2 linked regions of the Ramlibacter pinisoli genome follow. The protein of the gene in region 1 interacts with the protein of each later gene in a pairwise test. Links are inferred from orthologs where the notes say so. Each region holds a gene or a part of one and is shown on either strand. Other genes may lie near its edges.

Region 1 (8,654 bases):
AGCTCACCGACTTCACGCCGCTGTACCAGCAGCCGGGCAGTGATTCGGCGGTGAGCCAGTACGACAAGGACGACGTCGAGGCCGCCGGCCTGGTGAAGTTCGACTTCCTGGGCCTGGCCACGCTCACCATCCTGGAGATCGCCCGCGAGTTCATCCGCCAGCGCCACGCCAGCCAGAAGGACTTCACCTTCGAGGCCATCCCGCTGGACGATGCGCCCACCTACCGGCTGTTCGCCGACGGCAAGACCGAGGCGGTGTTCCAGTTCGAATCGCGCGGGATGCAGGGCATGCTGCGTGATGCGCGGCCCACCCGGCTGGAGGACCTGATCGCCCTGAACGCGCTGTACCGGCCGGGCCCGATGGACCTGATCCCCAGCTTCGTGGCGCGCAAGCACGGCCGCGAGACCGTGGAGTACCCGCACCCGCTGGTGGCCAACATGCTCTCGGAGACCTACGGGATCATGGTCTACCAGGAGCAGGTGATGCAGACGGCGCAGATCCTGGGCGGCTACTCGCTCGGCGGCGCCGACCTGCTGCGCCGCGCGATGGGCAAGAAGAAGGCCGAGGAGATGGCCCTGCACCGCGAGACGTTCCGCGCCGGTGCGGCCAAGAACGCCATCCCGCAGGAGAAGGCCGACGAGATCTTCGACCTGATGGAGAAGTTCGCGGGCTACGGCTTCAACAAGTCGCACGCCGCCGCCTACTCGCTGCTGGCCTACCACACGGGCTGGCTGAAGGTGCACTACACGGCCGAGTTCTTCTGCGCGAACATGACCGTGGAAATGGACAACACCGACAAGCTGAAGGTGCTGTTCGAGGACGCGGTGAAGAACTTCGGCCTGTCGTTCGAGCCGCCCGACGTCAACCGCGGCGGCTACCGCTTCGAGCCGGTCACCGACAAGGTCATCCGCTACGGCCTGGGGGCCGTCAAGGGCACGGGCCAGCAGGCCATCGAGGCCATCGTCGCGGCGCGCGAAGGCAAGGGGGCCGGCTCGTCCGGGTCCACGTCCGGCCCCTTCACCAGCCTGTACGACTTCTGCGTGCGGGTCGACCGCACCCGCATCAACAAGCGCACGGTGGAAGCCCTGATCAAGGCCGGCGCCTTCGATGCGCTGCAGATGAACCGGGCTGCGCTGGTGGCCTCGATCGACCGCGCGTTCGACTTCGCCAATGCCGCCGAGGCCAACGCCCACCAGGGCGGCCTGTTCGACATGGGCGATTCGCATGCCGCCAGCACGCAGGAGCCGCCGCTGGTGGAGGCCATGCCCTGGGGCGTGAAGGAGCGGCTGACGTTCGAGAAGACGGCGGTGGGCTTCTACCTGTCGGGCCACCTCTTCGACGAGGTGGCGCTGGAGGTGCGGCGCTTCGTGCGCACCAAGGTCGACGACCTGGTCGACAGCCGCGACCAGCAGCTGCTGGCCGGCATCATCACCGACTTCCGCGTCATCAACGGCCAGCGCGGCAAGCTGGCGCTGTTCAAGCTGGACGACAAGAGCGGCACCATCGAGGCCACCGCCGACGAGGCCGTGATCAACGCCCACCGCAACCTGCTCAAGGACGACGAGCTGGTCATCGTGCAGGCCAAGCTGCAGCCGGACCGCTTCACCGGCGGCTTCCGGCTCTCGATCCAGCAGGCCTGGGACCTGGCGACGGCGCGCTGCCGGTTCGGCAAGTTCCTGCGCGTGGCAGTCAACGGCAAGGCACCCGACATCCAACGCCTGGTGCGCGAGTTCCCGGCCCGGCGCGAGCAGACGGAGCAGGGCGACGTGGTGCGCGGGCTGCCGGTGCGGCTGGCGCTGCGGCGCGACGCGGCGACGGCGGAGCTGCAGCTGGGCGAGCAGGCCCGCTTCTTCCCGACCGACGCGGCGCTGGCCAGCTGGATGGCGCAGGCCGACAACGGGGCGGCGCAGATCGTCTACGACTGAGGTGGCGCCCGCGCGGCGCGAGGAGGGGACAGGCATGATCGATCGACTGGATCGCCGGCAGGCGCTGGGCGCCGTGGGCGTGTTGCTGGCCTGCGGGGCCAAGGCCCAGGCGGCTGTAGGCACGGGCGTGCTGCTGCTGCACGGCAAGACAGGTTCCGCGCAGGAGACCGGCTCGCGGCTGCTGAAGTCCAGGCTGGAAGATGCAGGCCTGCTGGTCGTGGCGACGGACATGCCGTGGTCGAAGCGGCGCTACATCGATGGCGACTGGGACCTGGCGATGCAGGAGATGGCCGGCCTGGCGGCCGAGTTGCGCAAGAAGGGCGCCACGCGCATCGTGGCCATGGGGCACAGCATGGGCGTGCCGGCGGCCATGAGCCATGCCGCGCGCGGCGGCGATGTGCAGGCGCTGGTCCTGCTGGCACCAGGGCATGTCCCGCGCGGGTACTACGACAACCCGAGGTTCGTGTCGGTGCGACAGAGCGTGGACGAGGCGCGCGCGATGGTGGCGGCCGGCAAGGGCGACGAGAAGGCCGGCTTCAACGACAACAACCAGGGCCGGACCCTGTCGGTGCGCACCACCGCCAAGGCCTACCTGTCCTACTTCGACCCGACCGGCGACGCCGAGATGGGGAACACGGCGCCGCGCATCCCGGCGACGGTGCCGGTGCTAACGGTGCTGGGCAGCGCGGACAACTTCACCCCTGCCGCCCGGCGCTACTACGTCGACAGACTGCCTGCCAACCCGCTCACCCGCACCATCGAGGTGGGCGGCGACCACTTCAGCGTGCCGGAGGCGGCGCTGCCGCAGGTGCTGGAGTGGATACTGGCGCTGGATGCCGGCAAGTCCTGAACGGCCACTGCCCCGGCCTCGCTAGTCGCGCGGCCGGAACACCAGCACCACTTCCGGCGGCACGCGGCCGTCGACGTCGCGGGGGAACACCTCGGTGCGGGCCAGGGCGCGCAGCACGGCGTCGTCCCAGGACTTCTGGCCGCTCTCCTTGCGGATCTTCGTGCCGACGATGGTGCCGTCGGGCGCCAGCCGCACCAGCACTTCGGCGCTGGGGTTGCCGGAGATGTCGTCGGAGAACACGATGTTGGGCCGGACCTTGGCCCGGATGCGGCCACCGTAGCTGTCCGACGGGCCGGACGAGCGCAGCGCCAGGCCCTCGGAGCCCGGCACGCCGGTGGCGCCGGCCATGCCCTGGATGCGCTTGAGGTTCTCGGCGCGCTGCTTGGCCAGGCGCTCTTCCTGCTCGCGCTTCTCGCGCGCCACGGTCTGCTCGGCGCGCTTGCGCTCTTCGGCGGCCTTCTTCGCCGCCTCCTCCTTGCGCGCCTCCTCCTGCTTGCGCCGGCGGTCGGCCGCCTCGCGCCGCTCCGCCTCCTCGGCGGCGGCCTTGCGGGCCTGCTCCTGCTGGAGGGCCTTTTCCTGCGCCAGGCGCTCCTTCTCGCGCTCGATCGCGATCTCGGCGTCGCGCTGCTGCGGCGGGGTGGGCGCGGGGGGCGGCGGTGGCGGTGGCGTGGTGTCCACCTTGGGGGTGGGCGGTGTCTCGACCGGCTTGGGCGCGGCCTGCTGGACGGCCGCCGACCAGATCTCGGCCTCGACGGCGACCGTGTTGTCGTCGCGCTTCCAGTGGATGCCCCAGCTGAGCGCCAGCACCAGGACCACGTGTGCCAGCAGGGCCAGGGTGACCGACCGAAGCAGCCCGGGCTCGGGCGGCGGCAGGAATTCGGGGCGACCGGCGGCGGCGTGGAACATGGGTATCAGCGGGCCAGTTGCACCGACAGTCCGACGCGCTGCACGCCCGCGCGCTGCAGGGTGTCCATCACGCGCACCACGGTCTCGTATTTCACGTTGCGGTCGGCGCTGATCACGACGGCGGTGGAGCCGGCCGGCTTGCCGGCCTGGGCGGCGAGCACCGCCGCGGCGAGCTCGGCCGGGCCAATCGACTTGGACTGGTCGCCGGCCTTGAGCACCAGCTTCTCGTCCTTGCCGATCACCACCTCGAACTTCTGGTCGGGCTGGCGGTTGGCCTTGCCCACGCTGGGCAGGTCGATGAGGCTGGGCGTGATGAGCGGGGCCGTGACCATGAAGATGATCAGCAGCACCAGCATGACGTCGATGAACGGGACCATGTTGATCTCGTTGATGGTGCGGCGGCCTCGGCCGCGGGCGGCGACGGCGGGCATGTCAGAGCCTCGAGGCGGCAACGGTCGTCGTCATGGTGCCGGAGCTAGAGTTGCGCTGCAGGATGTTGGAGAACTCCTCGATGAAGGTCTCCAGCTTGATGGCCACCCGGTCGATGTCGCGCGCGAAGCGGTTGTAGGCGACGACGGCGGGAATGGCAGCGAACAGGCCGATCGCGGTGGCGACCAGCGCCTCGGCGATGCCGGGAGCCACGGTCGCCAGCGTCACCTGCTGCAGGCTGGCCAGCCCGGTGAACGCATGCATGATCCCCCAGACGGTGCCGAACAGCCCGACGTAGGGCGACACGGAGCCGACCGAGGCCAGGAACGACAGGTGCGACTCGACCGCGTCGACCTCGCGCTGGTAGCTGGCCCGCATGGCGCGGCGGGCGCCGTCGAGCAGGGTGGCGGGGTCCTGGATGCGGCGTTCACGCAGCTTCTGGTACTCGCGCATGCCGCTGGCGAAGATGCGTTCCATGGGGCCGGCGCGCTTGGCGTTCTGGGCCGCCGCCGAAAACAGCTCGTTGAGGCTGGTGCCGGACCAGAAGTCGCGCTCGAACGCATCGTTGAGCGACCGCACGCGCTTGAGGGCGAACAGCTTGCCGAAGATGGCGGCCCAGCTGGCAATGGAAACGCCCACCAGCAGCAGCATGACGAGCTGGACGACCCAGCTGGCTCCCAGTACCAGTTGCAGGATCGACAGGTCTTGGTTCATCGGTTCAGGGTCTCGAGGATCATGGATGGGATTCTGGCAGGCCTCAGCGTGGAAGCGTCGACCCAGCCGATGCGGATGGTTCCTTCGGCGAGGAGCTCGCCGCCGGGCTGGCGCAGGGCTTGCTGCGACAGGGTCAGGGTGGCCCGGCCTGCCTCTTGGAGCGCGGCCGTGACCAGAAGTTCGTCGTCCAGCCGGGCTGGCTGCAGATAACGCAGCGCGGTGTCGGCGACGATGAACATGCCCCCGGTGGTCTCGCGCAGCCGGCGCTGCTCGATGCCCAGCGAGCGCAGCCATTCGGTGCGGGCGCGCTCGAAGAACTTCAGGTAGTTGGCGTAGAAGACGATGCCGCCGGCATCGGTGTCTTCCCAGTAGATGCGGACCGGGAACGCGAACGCCATCAGGGGGCCATGGCGCGCAGCCGCCGCACCGCCTCGTGCAGGTGCTCCAGGCTGCTCGCGGTGGAGAAGCGGATGAACCGGTGCGTGTCGGCGGTGCCGAAGTCGCGCCCGGGCGTCACGGCGACGTGCGCCTTGTCCATGATCTCGAAGGCCAGCTCCCAGCTGCCGGGCAAACCGAGCCGGTCGCACCAGGCCGAGCAGTCGGCCCAGGCATAGAAGGCGCCGTCGGGCATCACGGGCACCGGCAGGCCGACCGACTCCAGGGCCGGGATGAACCAGTCGCGCCGCTCCTTGAAGGCGGCCCGGCGGCGCTCGTACTCGGCGATGCTGTCGGGCTCGAAGCAGGCCAGGGCGGCGTGCTGGGCGACCGTGCTGGCGCAGATGAAGAGGTTCTGCGCCAATCGCTCCACCACGGGCACCAGCTCCTCGGGCATGACCATCCAGCCCAGGCGCCAGCCGGTCATGTTGAAGTACTTGGAGAAGCTGTTGATGCTGATGACCTGGTCGTCCAGCGCCAGGGCCGACTGGCCGTAGCGGTCGTCGTGCGACAGGCCCAGGTAGATCTCGTCGGTGATGGCGATGCCGCCGCGGGCCCGCACCACGTCCAGGATGCGGCGCAGCTCCTGCGGGTCGATGGACGTGCCGGTGGGGTTGGACGGCGAGGCCAGCAGCACGCCGCGGGTGCGCGGGCCCCAGTGGGTCTCCACCTGCGCCGCCGACAGCTGGAACCGGTCGGCCGCCGTCGTGGGCACCAGCACCGCCGTGCCCTCGGCCGCGCTGACGAAATGCCGGTTGCAGGGATAGCTGGGGTCGGGCATCAGGACTTCGTCGCCGGCCTCGATGAGCGCCAGGCACGCCAGCTGGAGGGCCGCCGACGCGCCGGCCGTCACCACGATGCGCCGTGCCGGGACGTCGAGCCCGAAGCGCTGCCGGTACCAGCCGCTGATGGCGGCCCGCAGCGGCTCCAGTCCGACGGCGTGGGTGTACTGCGTGGCGCCGCCGCGCACGGCGCGTTCGGCTGCTTCCCGCACCAGCGGCGGCGCCGTGAAGTCCGGCTCGCCGATGTTGAGGAACACCATCGGCCGGTCGCTGCGGGCGACGTCGCGGGCCAGCCGGGCGGCGGCCTTGGCCACCTCCATGACGTAGAACGGCTCGATCCTCTCGGCGCGCCGGGCGATCCTCATCCGCGCGCCTTTCCGCTGGCCTTGTCGGCTTCGACCTCGGTGGGCCGCAGTTGCGGCGCCAGGCCATTGAGCACCGCGTTGACGTACTTGTGGCCGTCGGTGCCGCCGAACTCCTTGGCCAGCTCGATGCATTCGTTGAGCACCACGCGCCAGGGCACGTCGGCGGCATGCTGGAACTCCCAGGCGCCGATCCACATGACGGCGTGCTCGATGGGCGAGATCTCGGCCAGCTTGCGGTCCAGCAGCGGCACGATCAGGGCGTCGAGGGCGGCGGCCTGCTCGATGCAGCCGTGCAGCAGGGCGTCGTAGTGCACCGAGTCGGCCTTGTGGAAGCCGGCCAGGTCGCGGGTGAACCGGTCGATGGCGTCAACGTCGTTGCCGCCCACCATGTGCTGGTAGAGCGCCTGCAGTGCGAACTCGCGCGACCGGCTGCGCGCCGACTTGGCCGATGCCTTGCGGGCGCCGGTGGCGGTGCGGCCCGGGGCCTTGGCCGGCAGCCGGGGCGGGGTGGTGGGGTGCTCGTCGCTCATCCGAGGCGCTCCAGCAGGTTGGCCATCTCGACCACGACACGTGCGGCGTCGACGCCCTTGTCGGTCTGGCGGGCGACGGCCTGCTCGAGGTTCTCCGTCGTCAGAATGACGTTGGCCACCGGCAGCTGGTAGTCGAGCGCGATGCGCGTGACACCGGCGGCTGATTCGTTGGCCACCAGCTCAAAGTGGTAGGTCTCGCCGCGGATCACGCAGCCCAGGGCGATGAGGGCGTCGTAGCCACCCTTCTCGGCCATCGCCTGCAGCGCCAGCGGGATCTCCAGCGCGCCGGGCACCAGCACGTGCTCGATGCTGCCGGGCTCGACGCCCAGGCGCACCAGCTCCGACTTGCAGGCCAGCGCCAGGGCGTCGGTGATGGATTCGTTGAACCGGGCCTGCACGACCCCGATGGACAGGCCCTTGCCGTCCAGCCGGTCGGCCTTGCCTTTCTCTGCTCCGAACATGGATGTCCTCAGTGGGAAGTGGGGGCCAGGTGGCCGGCGATTTCCAGGCCGTAGCCCGCCATGCTGGGGAGCCGCCGCGGCGTGCCCAGCAGGGTCATGCGGTGCACGCCGCACTCGCGCAGGATCTGCGCGCCGACGCCGTAGGTGCGCAGGTCCATGCGGCCGCGCTCGGGCGCCTGCGAGGCGCGGGCGGTTCCTTCGAACTGCGCGACCAGCTGGTCGGCCGATTCGCCGCAGTTCAGCAGCACGGCCACGCCCTGGCCGGCGCGGGCGATGTGCTGCAAGCTGGCATCGAGGCTCCAGGAGTGCATGGGGCGCGCGGTCTCCAGCGCGTCGAGCACCGACAGGGGCTCGTGCACGCGGACCGGGACGATGTCGTCGCGCTGCCACTGGCCGACCACCAGCGCCAGGTGCACGGCCTGGCTGGGCTTGTCGCGCCAGGCATGGGCGGTGAAGGTGCCGAAGCTGGTGTGCAGGGGCCGCGAGCCGATCTTCTCGATCAGCGACTCGTGGCGGCTGCGATGCTCGATGAGGTCGGCGATGGTGCCGATCTTCAGGCCATGCTCGGCGGCGAACAGCTGCAGGTCCGGCAGGCGGGCCATGGTGCCGTCGTCCTTCATGATCTCGCAGATGACGGCGGCGGGCGTCAGGCCGGCCATGCCGGCCAGGTCGCAGCCGGCCTCGGTGTGGCCGGCGCGCATGAGCACCCCGCCGTCGACCGCCTGCAGGGGGAAGATGTGCCCGGGCTGCACCAGGTCCTCGGCGCGGGCCTCGCGGGCCACGGCGGCTTGCACGGTGCGCGCCCGGTCGGCCGCCGAGATGCCGGTGGTGACGCCCTCGGCGGCCTCGATGGAGACGGTGAAGGCGGTGCCCATCTTGGTGCCGTTGCGCGCCACCATGGGCGGCAGGCGCAGCCGCTCGCAGCGGTCGCGGGTGAGGGTCAGGCAGATCAGGCCGCGGCCGAACCGGGCCATGAAGTTGACGGCTTCCGGCGTGACGTGGTCGGCGGCCAGCACCAGGTCGCCTTCGTTCTCGCGGTCTTCCTCGTCGACCAGGATCACGATGCGGCCGGCACGGATGTCGGCGACGATGTCCTCCACCGGCGAGATGGCCACGGGGCTGGTGGCGCGGCTCATGCGGGCACCTTGGCGCCGGCCAGCATGCGCTCGACGTAGCGGGCGATGAGGTCGATCTCGAGGTTGACGCGGCTGCCGGTGCGCAGGGCGTGCAGCGCGGTGTTCTCCACCGTGTGCGGGA
Region 2 (8,807 bases), 720 kb from region 1 along the record:
CGCAGGCCGTCGGCATGCTCGACGGCTGGGGCGACCACCCGGCCGTGGCCCAGGTCGTGGCGGAAGCCTCCGATGCGCTGGGCGAGGACCTCGGCCGCCTGGTCAAGGAAGGCCCGAAGGAGGCGCTGGCGCTCACCACCAACACCCAGCCGGTGATGCTGGTCGCGGGCATTGCCGCCTATCGCGCGTGGCTGGCCGAAGGCGGACCCGAGCCGGCCGTCGTCGCCGGCCACTCGCTGGGCGAGTACACGGCGCTGGTGGCGGCGGGCGCGCTGCAGCTGAAGGATGCCGCGCCGCTGGTGCGGTTCCGCGCGCAGGCCATGCAGGACGCCGTCCCGGTGGGCACCGGCGCCATGGCGGCGGTGCTCGGGATGGACGCGCAGAAGGTCGTGGAAGGTTGCGCCGAGGCGCAGCGTTCGTTCGGCACCAACAGCCTCGAGGTGGTCGAGGCCGTCAACTTCAACGACCCGGCCCAGACCGTCATCGCGGGCAGCAAGGCCGCGGTGGACAAGGCCTGCGAGGTGCTCAAGGCCCACGGCGCCAAGCGGGCGCTGCCGCTGCCCGTGTCGGCGCCGTTCCACTCCAGCCTGATGAAGCCCGCGGCCGACCGGCTGCGCGAGCGGCTGGCGCAGGTGGCGTTCTCGACCCCTCGCATTCCGGTCGTCAACAACATCGGGGCCAGGGTCGAGACCGACGTCGACCGCATCCGGTCGGCACTGTTCGAGCAGGCGTTCGGGCCGGTGCGCTGGGTCGACTGCGTGCGTGCCATCCAGGCGCGTGGCGTCGGCCTGGTCCTCGAGAGCGGTCCGGGCAAGGTGCTGCAGGGACTGTGCAAGCGCATCGATCCCCAGCTCGCTTCGGGCGCCGTGTACGACCCGGCCTCCCTGGCCGAGGCGAAGGGGATGCTGGCATGAGCGCCGACCAGTTGAAGGGCCAGGTCGCCCTCGTGACGGGCGCCTCGCGCGGCATCGGCGCGGCCATCGCGCGGGAACTGGCCGGGCGCGGCGCGATCGTCGTGGGCACTGCGACGACGGACGACGGTGCCGCGAAGGTCGCGGCGGTCCTGGAGCCCCTGGGCGGCCGCGGCATCCGGCTCGACGTGAATGACGCGGCCGGCGTGGACGCCGCCGTCGATGACATCGTCAAGCAGCACGGCGGCCTGCAGGTGCTGGTGAACAACGCCGGCATCACGCGCGACATGCTCGCCATGCGCCTGAAGGACGACGACTGGGACGCGGTGCTCGACACCAACCTGAAGGCGGTGTTCCGTCTGAGCCGGGCGGTGATGCGCACGATGATGAAGCAGCGCTATGGCCGCATCGTCAGCATCACCTCCGTGGTGGGCGCCGCCGGCAATCCCGGCCAGGCGAACTACGCGGCGGCCAAGGCCGGCGTGGCCGGCATGACCCGGGCCCTGGCGCGCGAACTCGGCAGCCGCGGCATCACCGTCAATTGCGTGGCGCCCGGTTTCATCGAGACCGACATGACCGGCAAGCTGCCGGCGGAGCAGCAGCAGGCATTGCTGGGTCAGATCCCGCTGGGCAAGCTCGGCCGGCCCGACGACATCGCGCACGCGGTCGCCTTCCTGGTGTCCCCGCAGGCGGGCTACGTCACGGGCCAGGAATTGCACGTCAACGGCGGCATGTACATGGCCTGAGCCCGGCGACGGGCCCGCGCGTCGGCGCGCGGCAGCCTGCACAGGAGCGGGCGGCTAAAATCGACGATTCATCCACAAACCCCTTGAGGGAACCCATGAGCGATATCGAAGCACGTGTCAAGAAGATCATCGCCGAGCAACTCGGCGTGGAGGAGTCCCAGGTGACGAACGAAAAGGCGTTCGTGGCGGACCTGGGCGCTGACTCCCTCGACACGGTGGAGCTGGTGATGGCTCTGGAAGACGAATTCGGCATCGAGATCCCCGACGAGGACGCGGAGAAGATCACCACGGTGCAGAACGCGATCGATTACGCCAACGCGCATCAGAAGGCCTGACGGGATGCTGCGCCGCCGAGTCGTCGTCACCGGATTGGGATGCGTGAGCCCGGTCGGCAACACGGTCGCCGAATCCTGGGACAACCTGCTGGCCGGCAAGCCCGGCATCGACTTCATCACGCAGTTCGACCCCGCCAACCTGGCCTGCAGGTTCGCCGGCGAGGTCAAGGGCTTCAACATCGGCGACTACATCCCCGAGAAGGAAGCCCGGCACATGGACCGGTTCATCCATCTCGGGCTGGCTGCGGCATCGCAGGCCATCGCCGACAGCGGGCTCCCCACCGGGCAAGCGCTGGCCGATGAGCTGGCCACGCGCGTGGGCGTGAACATCGGCTCCGGCATCGGCGGGCTGCCGATGATCGAGGAGACGCATTCGGAGCTGGTCAACCGCGGTCCGCGGCGTGTCTCTCCCTTCTTCGTGCCGGCGTCGATCATCAACATGATCTCCGGACACGTCTCGATCAAGTACGGCTTCAAGGGTCCGAACATCGCGGTGGTCACCGCGTGCACCACCGGCCTGCATGCCATCGGCCTGTCGGCCCGCCTCATCGAGGCCGGGGATGCCGACGTCATGGTCGCGGGCGGCGCCGAGTCGTGCGTGTCGCCCCTGGGCGTGGGCGGCTTCGCGGCCGCGCGTGCGCTGTCCACCCGCAACGACGATCCCAAGACCGCCTCGCGGCCCTGGGACAAGGACCGCGACGGCTTCGTGCTGGGCGAGGGCGGCGGCGTGCTGGTGCTCGAGGAATACGAGCACGCCAAGGCACGAGGCGCGAAGATCTACGCCGAACTGGCCGGCTTCGGCATGAGCGGCGATGCCTTCCACATGACGGCACCCGACATCGACGGGCCGCGCCGGGCCATGGTGGGGGCGCTGCGCAATGCCGGCATCAACGCCGACCAGGTGCAGTACCTCAACGCGCACGGCACCTCGACCCCGCTGGGTGACCTCAACGAGACCAACGCCGTCAAGGCGGCGCTGGGCGACCACGCGCGCAAGATCGTGGTCAATTCCACCAAGTCCATGACCGGCCACCTGCTGGGCGGCGCCGGCGGCATCGAGTCGGTGTTCACCGTGCTGACCCTGTACCACCAGAAGAGCCCGCCCACCATCAACATCTTCAACCAGGATCCCGAGTGCGACCTGGACTACTGCGCCAACACGGCGCGGGACCTGAAGATCGACGTGGCGCTGAAGAACAACTTCGGCTTTGGCGGCACCAACGGCACCCTGGTGTTCAAGCGGGCCTGACCCGCGGCGCTCCCCTCACAACGCTTCGCATGCACCACGCCCCATCGGTGAGCTACCCGGTGGGGCGTTCTGCATGGGCGGGCGCCATCCTGGCAGCGACCTGGCTGGCCGGGGCGCTGGCCTGTGCCGCCTGGCTGGCCACCGGCGCTCCCGCCTGGGCACCCCTGGCCGTTGCTGCCGTGCTGCTCGGCACGGCGTCGGTCGCCGCCCGGTCGTGGTGGCAGCAGCCTGCGGGGCTGCTGGCCTGGGACGGTGCGCGCTGGACGCTCGCATCGGGCGCCTCGCCCGCGGTCGATGCGGGCCGGCTGGACGTGGCGCTCGACCTCCAGGGCCTGCTGCTCGTGCGCTGGGCAGCGACGGACCGTGCCCGCTGGTTGTGGCTCGAAAAGGGGCGCCTTCCCACCCGCTGGGACGCCCTGCGGCGTGCGGTATATTCGCCCGCCGAGCCGGACCCCGCGTCCGCGGCGGAGCCCCCTTCCGCCTGACCATGACCAAGACCCCCGCGCCCGCGCCGTCCCCGCAGGACACCGACCAGATGCTGGTGGCCCGCACCGTCGCCGGCGACCAGCGGGCGTACGAGCTGCTGGTCATCAAGTACCAGCGCCGCATCGAGCGCCTGATCGGACGCATGGTGCGCGATGTCGACCTGGTGGAGGACATCGCCCAGGAGACCTTCATCCGGGCCTACCGGGCATTGGCCCAGTTCCGCGGCGAAGCCCAGTTCTACACCTGGCTGTACCGCATTGCCGTCAACACTGCCAAGAAGGCCCTGGTCGACCTCAAGCGCGACCCCCTGGTGTCCGAAAGTGCCCTGCGCGGCGGCGGCGAGGACGATGAAACTTCCCCGGTGGAGAACGAACTAACCAGCGCCGAAACCCCGGAAACGGTGCTGGCGGCCAAGGAGATCGCGGGCGCGGTCAACTCGGCCATGGAAGCCCTCCCGGAGGAATTGCGGCAGGCGGTCACCCTGCGCGAGATCGAAGGGCTGAGCTACGAAGAGATCGCGGAAGCCATGGATTGTCCGATCGGCACGGTGCGTTCGCGGATCTTCCGCGCCCGCGAGGCGATTTCGGCCAAGGTCAAGCCGCTGCTGGAAAACCAGTCGGGCAAGCGCTGGTAAGGCATGTCGAGGTGATGTGATGGACGACAAGATGAACGGCAACGAACGGATTTCCGCCCTCGCCGACGGGCAACTCCAGGGTGAGGCGTTCGCACTGGCAGTCGAGGCAGCCTGCGCCGATCCCGAGGCGCGGGCCACCTGGCATGCGTACCACGTGGTGGGCGACGTGCTGCGCTCGCGCGAGCTGGCGCTGGGTGCGCCGGCGCCCGATTTCGTCGCCCGCCTGTCGGCCCGCCTGGCGCAGGAGCAACCCGGCCTCGCGGCCGACCGGCCGGTCCTGGGCATCCCGATCGACCAGCCGGTGATGCCGGCGGCCGCGAACGACGGCACGTTCCGCTGGAAGCTGGTGGCGGGCGTGGCGTCGATGGCCGCGGTCGCGGCCGTGGGCTGGTCGGTGCTGGGCTCGGCCGGCCCTTCGGCCAGCCAGCCGCAACTGGCGAGCGCATCGAAGCCGGCGCCGGTGGTGGCCGAAGCCACGGTGCTGGCCCGCACGCAGACCGGTGCCCTCATGATCCGCGACCCGCGCCTGGACGAGCTGCTGGCGGCGCACCGCCAGTTCGGCGGCGCATCCGCGCTGCAGATGCCCGCAGGTTTCCTGCGCAACGCCACCTTCGAAGGACCGTCCCGGTAAGCCGCCCGCATGACGCCCACGCCGTACCTGCCCCGATCCGCCGCCTGGCGCCGCTGGCTCGCCCTGCTGGCGCTCGGCACCGCCGGGCTGGCGGCGGCGCAACCCGCTTCCCCTCCTGCTTCCGGGGTGCCGTCCGAGCGCGGCATCAACGAGTGGCTGCTCCGCATGCAGGACGCCTCGCGCCGCAACTACGTCGGCACGTTCGTGGTGTCCTCGGGTGCCGGCGCCATGTCCAGCGCGCGCATCTGGCATGCGGCCGATCCCTCCCAGCAGGTCGAGAGGGTCGAGGTGCTGTCAGGAGCGCCCCGTTCCACCTTCCGCCGCAACGACGAGGTCCTCACCTTTCTGCCCGAGCAGCGGGTGGTGCGCGCCGAGAGGCACGAGTCGCTCGACCTGTTCCCCAACCTGCTCAAGTCCAGCGACACCTCGATCCCCGAGTTCTACCAGGCGCGCCGGGTCGGCACCGAGCGCGTCGCCGGCTTCGATGCCGACGTGGTGCAGCTGGTGCCCAAGGACCAGCTGCGGTTCGGTTACCGGGTCTGGAGCGAGAAGCGGTCCGGCCTGGTGATCAAGCTGCAGACGCTGGATGCCGAGGGCAACGTGCTGGAGCAGGCCGCTTTCTCCGAGCTGCAGCTCGACAGCCCCTTGCGGCCCGAGAAGCTGGTCCAGATGATGAAGACGCCGGTCGGCTGGCGCTTCGAGCGCGCCGAGACGGTCAAGACCAGCCCGGCGGCAGAGGGGTGGGCGATGAAATCGCCCGTCGCCGGATTCAACCCGATGAGCTGCTACAAGCGTCCGGCTCCAGGGCCGGGGCCGGCGCAGGGCGGCATGCAGTGGATCTTCTCCGACGGCCTGGCGTCCGTGTCGCTGTTCCTCGAGCCGTACGACCGCCAGCGCCACCAGCAGGAAGGCATCCTGGCCGCCGGCGCCACGCAGACACTCACCCGTCGCCTGGACGACTGGTGGCTCACCGTGGTCGGCGAGGTGCCGCCGCCGACACTGAAGGCCTTCGCGCAGAGTCTTGAGCGGCGTCGTTGAGCCCCCATGTGCCGGCAGCCGCCGGGTGAAGTGAACCAAAGTGCCCTTGCGGGTTCTGAAGCCGAGCCCCGGCTATCGAGAAAGATGAGGTTGCCGATGATCCGAACCCGTTTCCCCCTCCTGCGCAGCGTCGCCCTGGCCGCGGCTTTCGTCGCCTCCGGCGCGGCCGTGCTGCACGCGCCGCCCGCCGCTGCCCAGTCCGCACCGCAACCACGCACGGGGCTGCCGGACTTCACCGACCTGGTCGAGCAGGTCGGGCCGGCCGTGGTGAACATCCGCACGGTCGAACGGGCTCGCGCCGGCAGCCAGCAGCAGGGGCAGGCCGACGACGAGATGCAGGAGCTCTTCCGCCGCTTCTTCGGCATGCCCATGCCCAACGTGCCGCGTTCGCCGCGCGCGCCCGGCCAGCCGGGCGAGGAACAGCCGCGCGGCGTCGGTTCCGGCTTCATCCTGTCCCAGGATGGTTTCGTCATGACCAACGCCCACGTGGTGGAAGGCGCCGACGAGGTGCTGGTCACGCTGCCGGACAAGCGCGAGTTCAAGGCCAAGATCGTCGGCGCCGACAAGCGCACCGACGTCGCGGTCGTGAAGATCGAGGGCACCGGCCTGCCGTTCGTGAAGATCGGCGACGTGAGCAAGCTCAAGGTGGGTGAATGGGTGATGGCCATCGGCTCGCCGTTCGGCCTGGAGAACACCGTGACGGCCGGCATCGTCAGCGCCAAGGCGCGCGACACCGGCGACTACCTGCCCTTCATCCAGACCGACGTCGCCATCAACCCCGGCAACTCGGGCGGCCCGCTGGTCAACCTGCGCGGCGAGGTGGTCGGCATCAACAGCCAGATCTACTCGCGCTCCGGCGGCTTCATGGGCATCTCGTTCGCGATCCCGATGGACGAGGCCGCGCGGGTGGCCGAGCAGCTGCGCACCACGGGCCGGGTCTCGCGCGGCCGCATCGGCGTGCAGATCGACCAGGTCACCAAGGATGTGGCCGAGTCCATCGGCCTGGGCAAGCCGCAGGGCGCGCTGGTGCGCAGCGTGGAATCAGGCTCGCCCGCCGACAAGGCCGGCGTCGAGGCCGGCGACATCATCACCAAGTTCAACGGCCAGGCGATCGACAAGGCCACCGACCTGCCGCGCCTGGTGGGCAACACCAAGCCGGGCACCCGCTCGACGATCACCGTGTTCCGGCGCGGCGCCATGCGCGACCTGGGCGTGCAGATTGCCGAGTTCGAGCCCGAGAAGCCGCCCGTGCGCAAGGCGCAGGCGCCGGACGACCGGCCCAAGGGCTCGCCGGCGGCCCAGTCGCTCGGTCTGGTCGTGAGCGAACTCACCGACGCCCAGAAGAAGGAGCTGAAGATCAAGGGGGGCGTGAAGGTCGATGCTGTCACCGACCTGGCCCAGCGCTCCGGCATCCGCGAGGGCGACATCATCGTGGCGATCGGCAACACGGAGGTGAACAGCGTGCGCGAGTTCGACGCCACCGTGGCGAAGGTCGACCGCAGCAAGGCCGTCCCGGTGCTCCTGCGGCGAGGCGAACTGGCGACCTACCTGCTGCTGCGGCCCGCCCGCTGACCCGGGGTCGTGGCGGAAAAGCCCCGAACCCGTAGTCGGGCTTGGGGGCTTTCCGGCCGCGAAATGGCCGATTCGCAGGCCTCCAGAAATTTTTTTCCTGACTGGATGAGCTCAACAATGGACGTTGGTGTGCACTGACTCCGAAGGAGCGCACCCCGTCCGATGGATAGAATCTCGCCCCGGATCTGCCGGTTTCATGCATATGGACCGGCCTTCAGTCCACGATGCGGGATGGCCCGGCCAAGTCTCCTGCTGATCCACAGATCGCCCACAACTTGTCCTGCAACCCCCTTTTGAAAACTGTGAACAACCTGTGGATGAATTCCATGTTGCTGGGCGGCAACGAGGCGTTCCCGGCGCCCGGTCGGCTGTACGCCCGGGGCTTTTTGCCTACAATGAAGCTCCAACTATCGCAGTTGCCATAGATTGTTGGTTCAGGGCGCGTCGCCACTCGACGCGCCCTTTTTTCTTGTGCGCTCCGAATTGAATCAATCACTTAAGTGCTCCCGTTGATGAATCACATCAGAAACTTTTCGATCATTGCCCACATCGACCACGGCAAGTCGACGCTGGCGGATCGCCTGATCCAGCGGTGTGGCGGGTTGTCCGATCGGGAGATGGAAGAGCAGGTTCTCGACTCGATGGATCTCGAGAGGGAGCGTGGGATAACCATCAAGGCGCAGACCGCCGCACTGCAGTACACGGCGCGCGATGGACAGGTCTACAACCTCAATCTGATCGACACGCCGGGACACGTCGACTTCTCGTACGAAGTGAGCCGCTCGCTGTCCGCATGCGAGGGCGCGCTGCTCGTCGTCGATGCCAGCCAGGGCGTCGAAGCCCAGACCGTCGCCAACTGCTACACGGCCCTCGACCTCGGTGTCGAGGTGGTGCCGGTGCTGAACAAGATGGACCTGCCGCAGGCGGACCCAGAGAACGCGAAGGCGGAGATCGAGGACGTGATCGGCATCGACGCCTCCGCGGCGATCCCCTGCTCGGCCAAGACCGGCATGGGCATCGACGAGATCCTGGAGGCCATCGTCGCCAAGGTGCCGGCGCCGCGCGGCGTCGCCGACGGCGCCCTGCGCGCCATGATCATCGACAGCTGGTTCGACAGCTACGTCGGCGTGGTCATGCTGGTGCGGGTGGTCGACGGCACGCTGCGCAAGGGCGAGCGGGTCAAGCTGATGGCCACCGGCGCGGTC

The links.
Region 2: the proteins of GON04_RS03275 (region 1) and acpP interact in binary tests that used the Escherichia coli proteins (3 or more experiments, as listed by UniProt). The link is inferred for Ramlibacter pinisoli from one-to-one orthologs.

What each region holds. Positions count from the first base shown.
Region 1 is NZ_WSEL01000003.1:435,999-444,652, reverse strand. Bases 3,510-6,305 are described here. They hold GON04_RS03275 (YbgC/FadM family acyl-CoA thioesterase), read right to left. Parts: upstream 5,199-6,305; coding sequence 4,821-5,198; downstream 3,510-4,820. Other genes in these bases: GON04_RS03270 (pyridoxal phosphate-dependent aminotransferase), read right to left, coding at 5,222-6,305; tolQ (protein TolQ), read right to left, coding at 4,114-4,824; GON04_RS03285 (biopolymer transporter ExbD), read right to left, coding at 3,687-4,112; tolA (cell envelope integrity protein TolA), read right to left, coding at 3,510-3,681. Outside these bases: dnaE (DNA polymerase III subunit alpha), read left to right, coding at 1-1,925; GON04_RS03295 (alpha/beta hydrolase), read left to right, coding at 1,960-2,775; more of tolA, read right to left, coding at 2,797-3,509; more of GON04_RS03270, read right to left, coding at 6,306-6,406; transcription antitermination factor NusB, read right to left, coding at 6,403-6,936; ribH (6,7-dimethyl-8-ribityllumazine synthase), read right to left, coding at 6,933-7,397; ribBA (bifunctional 3,4-dihydroxy-2-butanone-4-phosphate synthase/GTP cyclohydrolase II), read right to left, coding at 7,406-8,533; GON04_RS03250 (riboflavin synthase), read right to left, coding at 8,530-8,654.
Region 2 is NZ_WSEL01000003.1:1,154,203-1,163,009, reverse strand. Bases 424-3,372 are described here. They hold acpP (acyl carrier protein), read left to right. Parts: upstream 424-1,752; coding sequence 1,753-1,992; downstream 1,993-3,372. Other genes in these bases: GON04_RS06765 (hypothetical protein), read left to right, coding at 3,271-3,372; fabF (beta-ketoacyl-ACP synthase II), read left to right, coding at 1,997-3,241; fabG (3-oxoacyl-ACP reductase FabG), read left to right, coding at 911-1,657; fabD (ACP S-malonyltransferase), read left to right, coding at 424-914. In the rest of the region: more of fabD, read left to right, coding at 1-423; more of GON04_RS06765, read left to right, coding at 3,373-3,726; RNA polymerase sigma factor RpoE, read left to right, coding at 3,729-4,361; GON04_RS06755 (sigma-E factor negative regulatory protein), read left to right, coding at 4,381-4,992; GON04_RS06750 (MucB/RseB C-terminal domain-containing protein), read left to right, coding at 5,002-6,030; GON04_RS06745 (DegQ family serine endoprotease), read left to right, coding at 6,127-7,602; lepA (translation elongation factor 4), read left to right, coding at 8,115-8,807. UniProt on the Escherichia coli protein: Carrier of the growing fatty acid chain in fatty acid biosynthesis.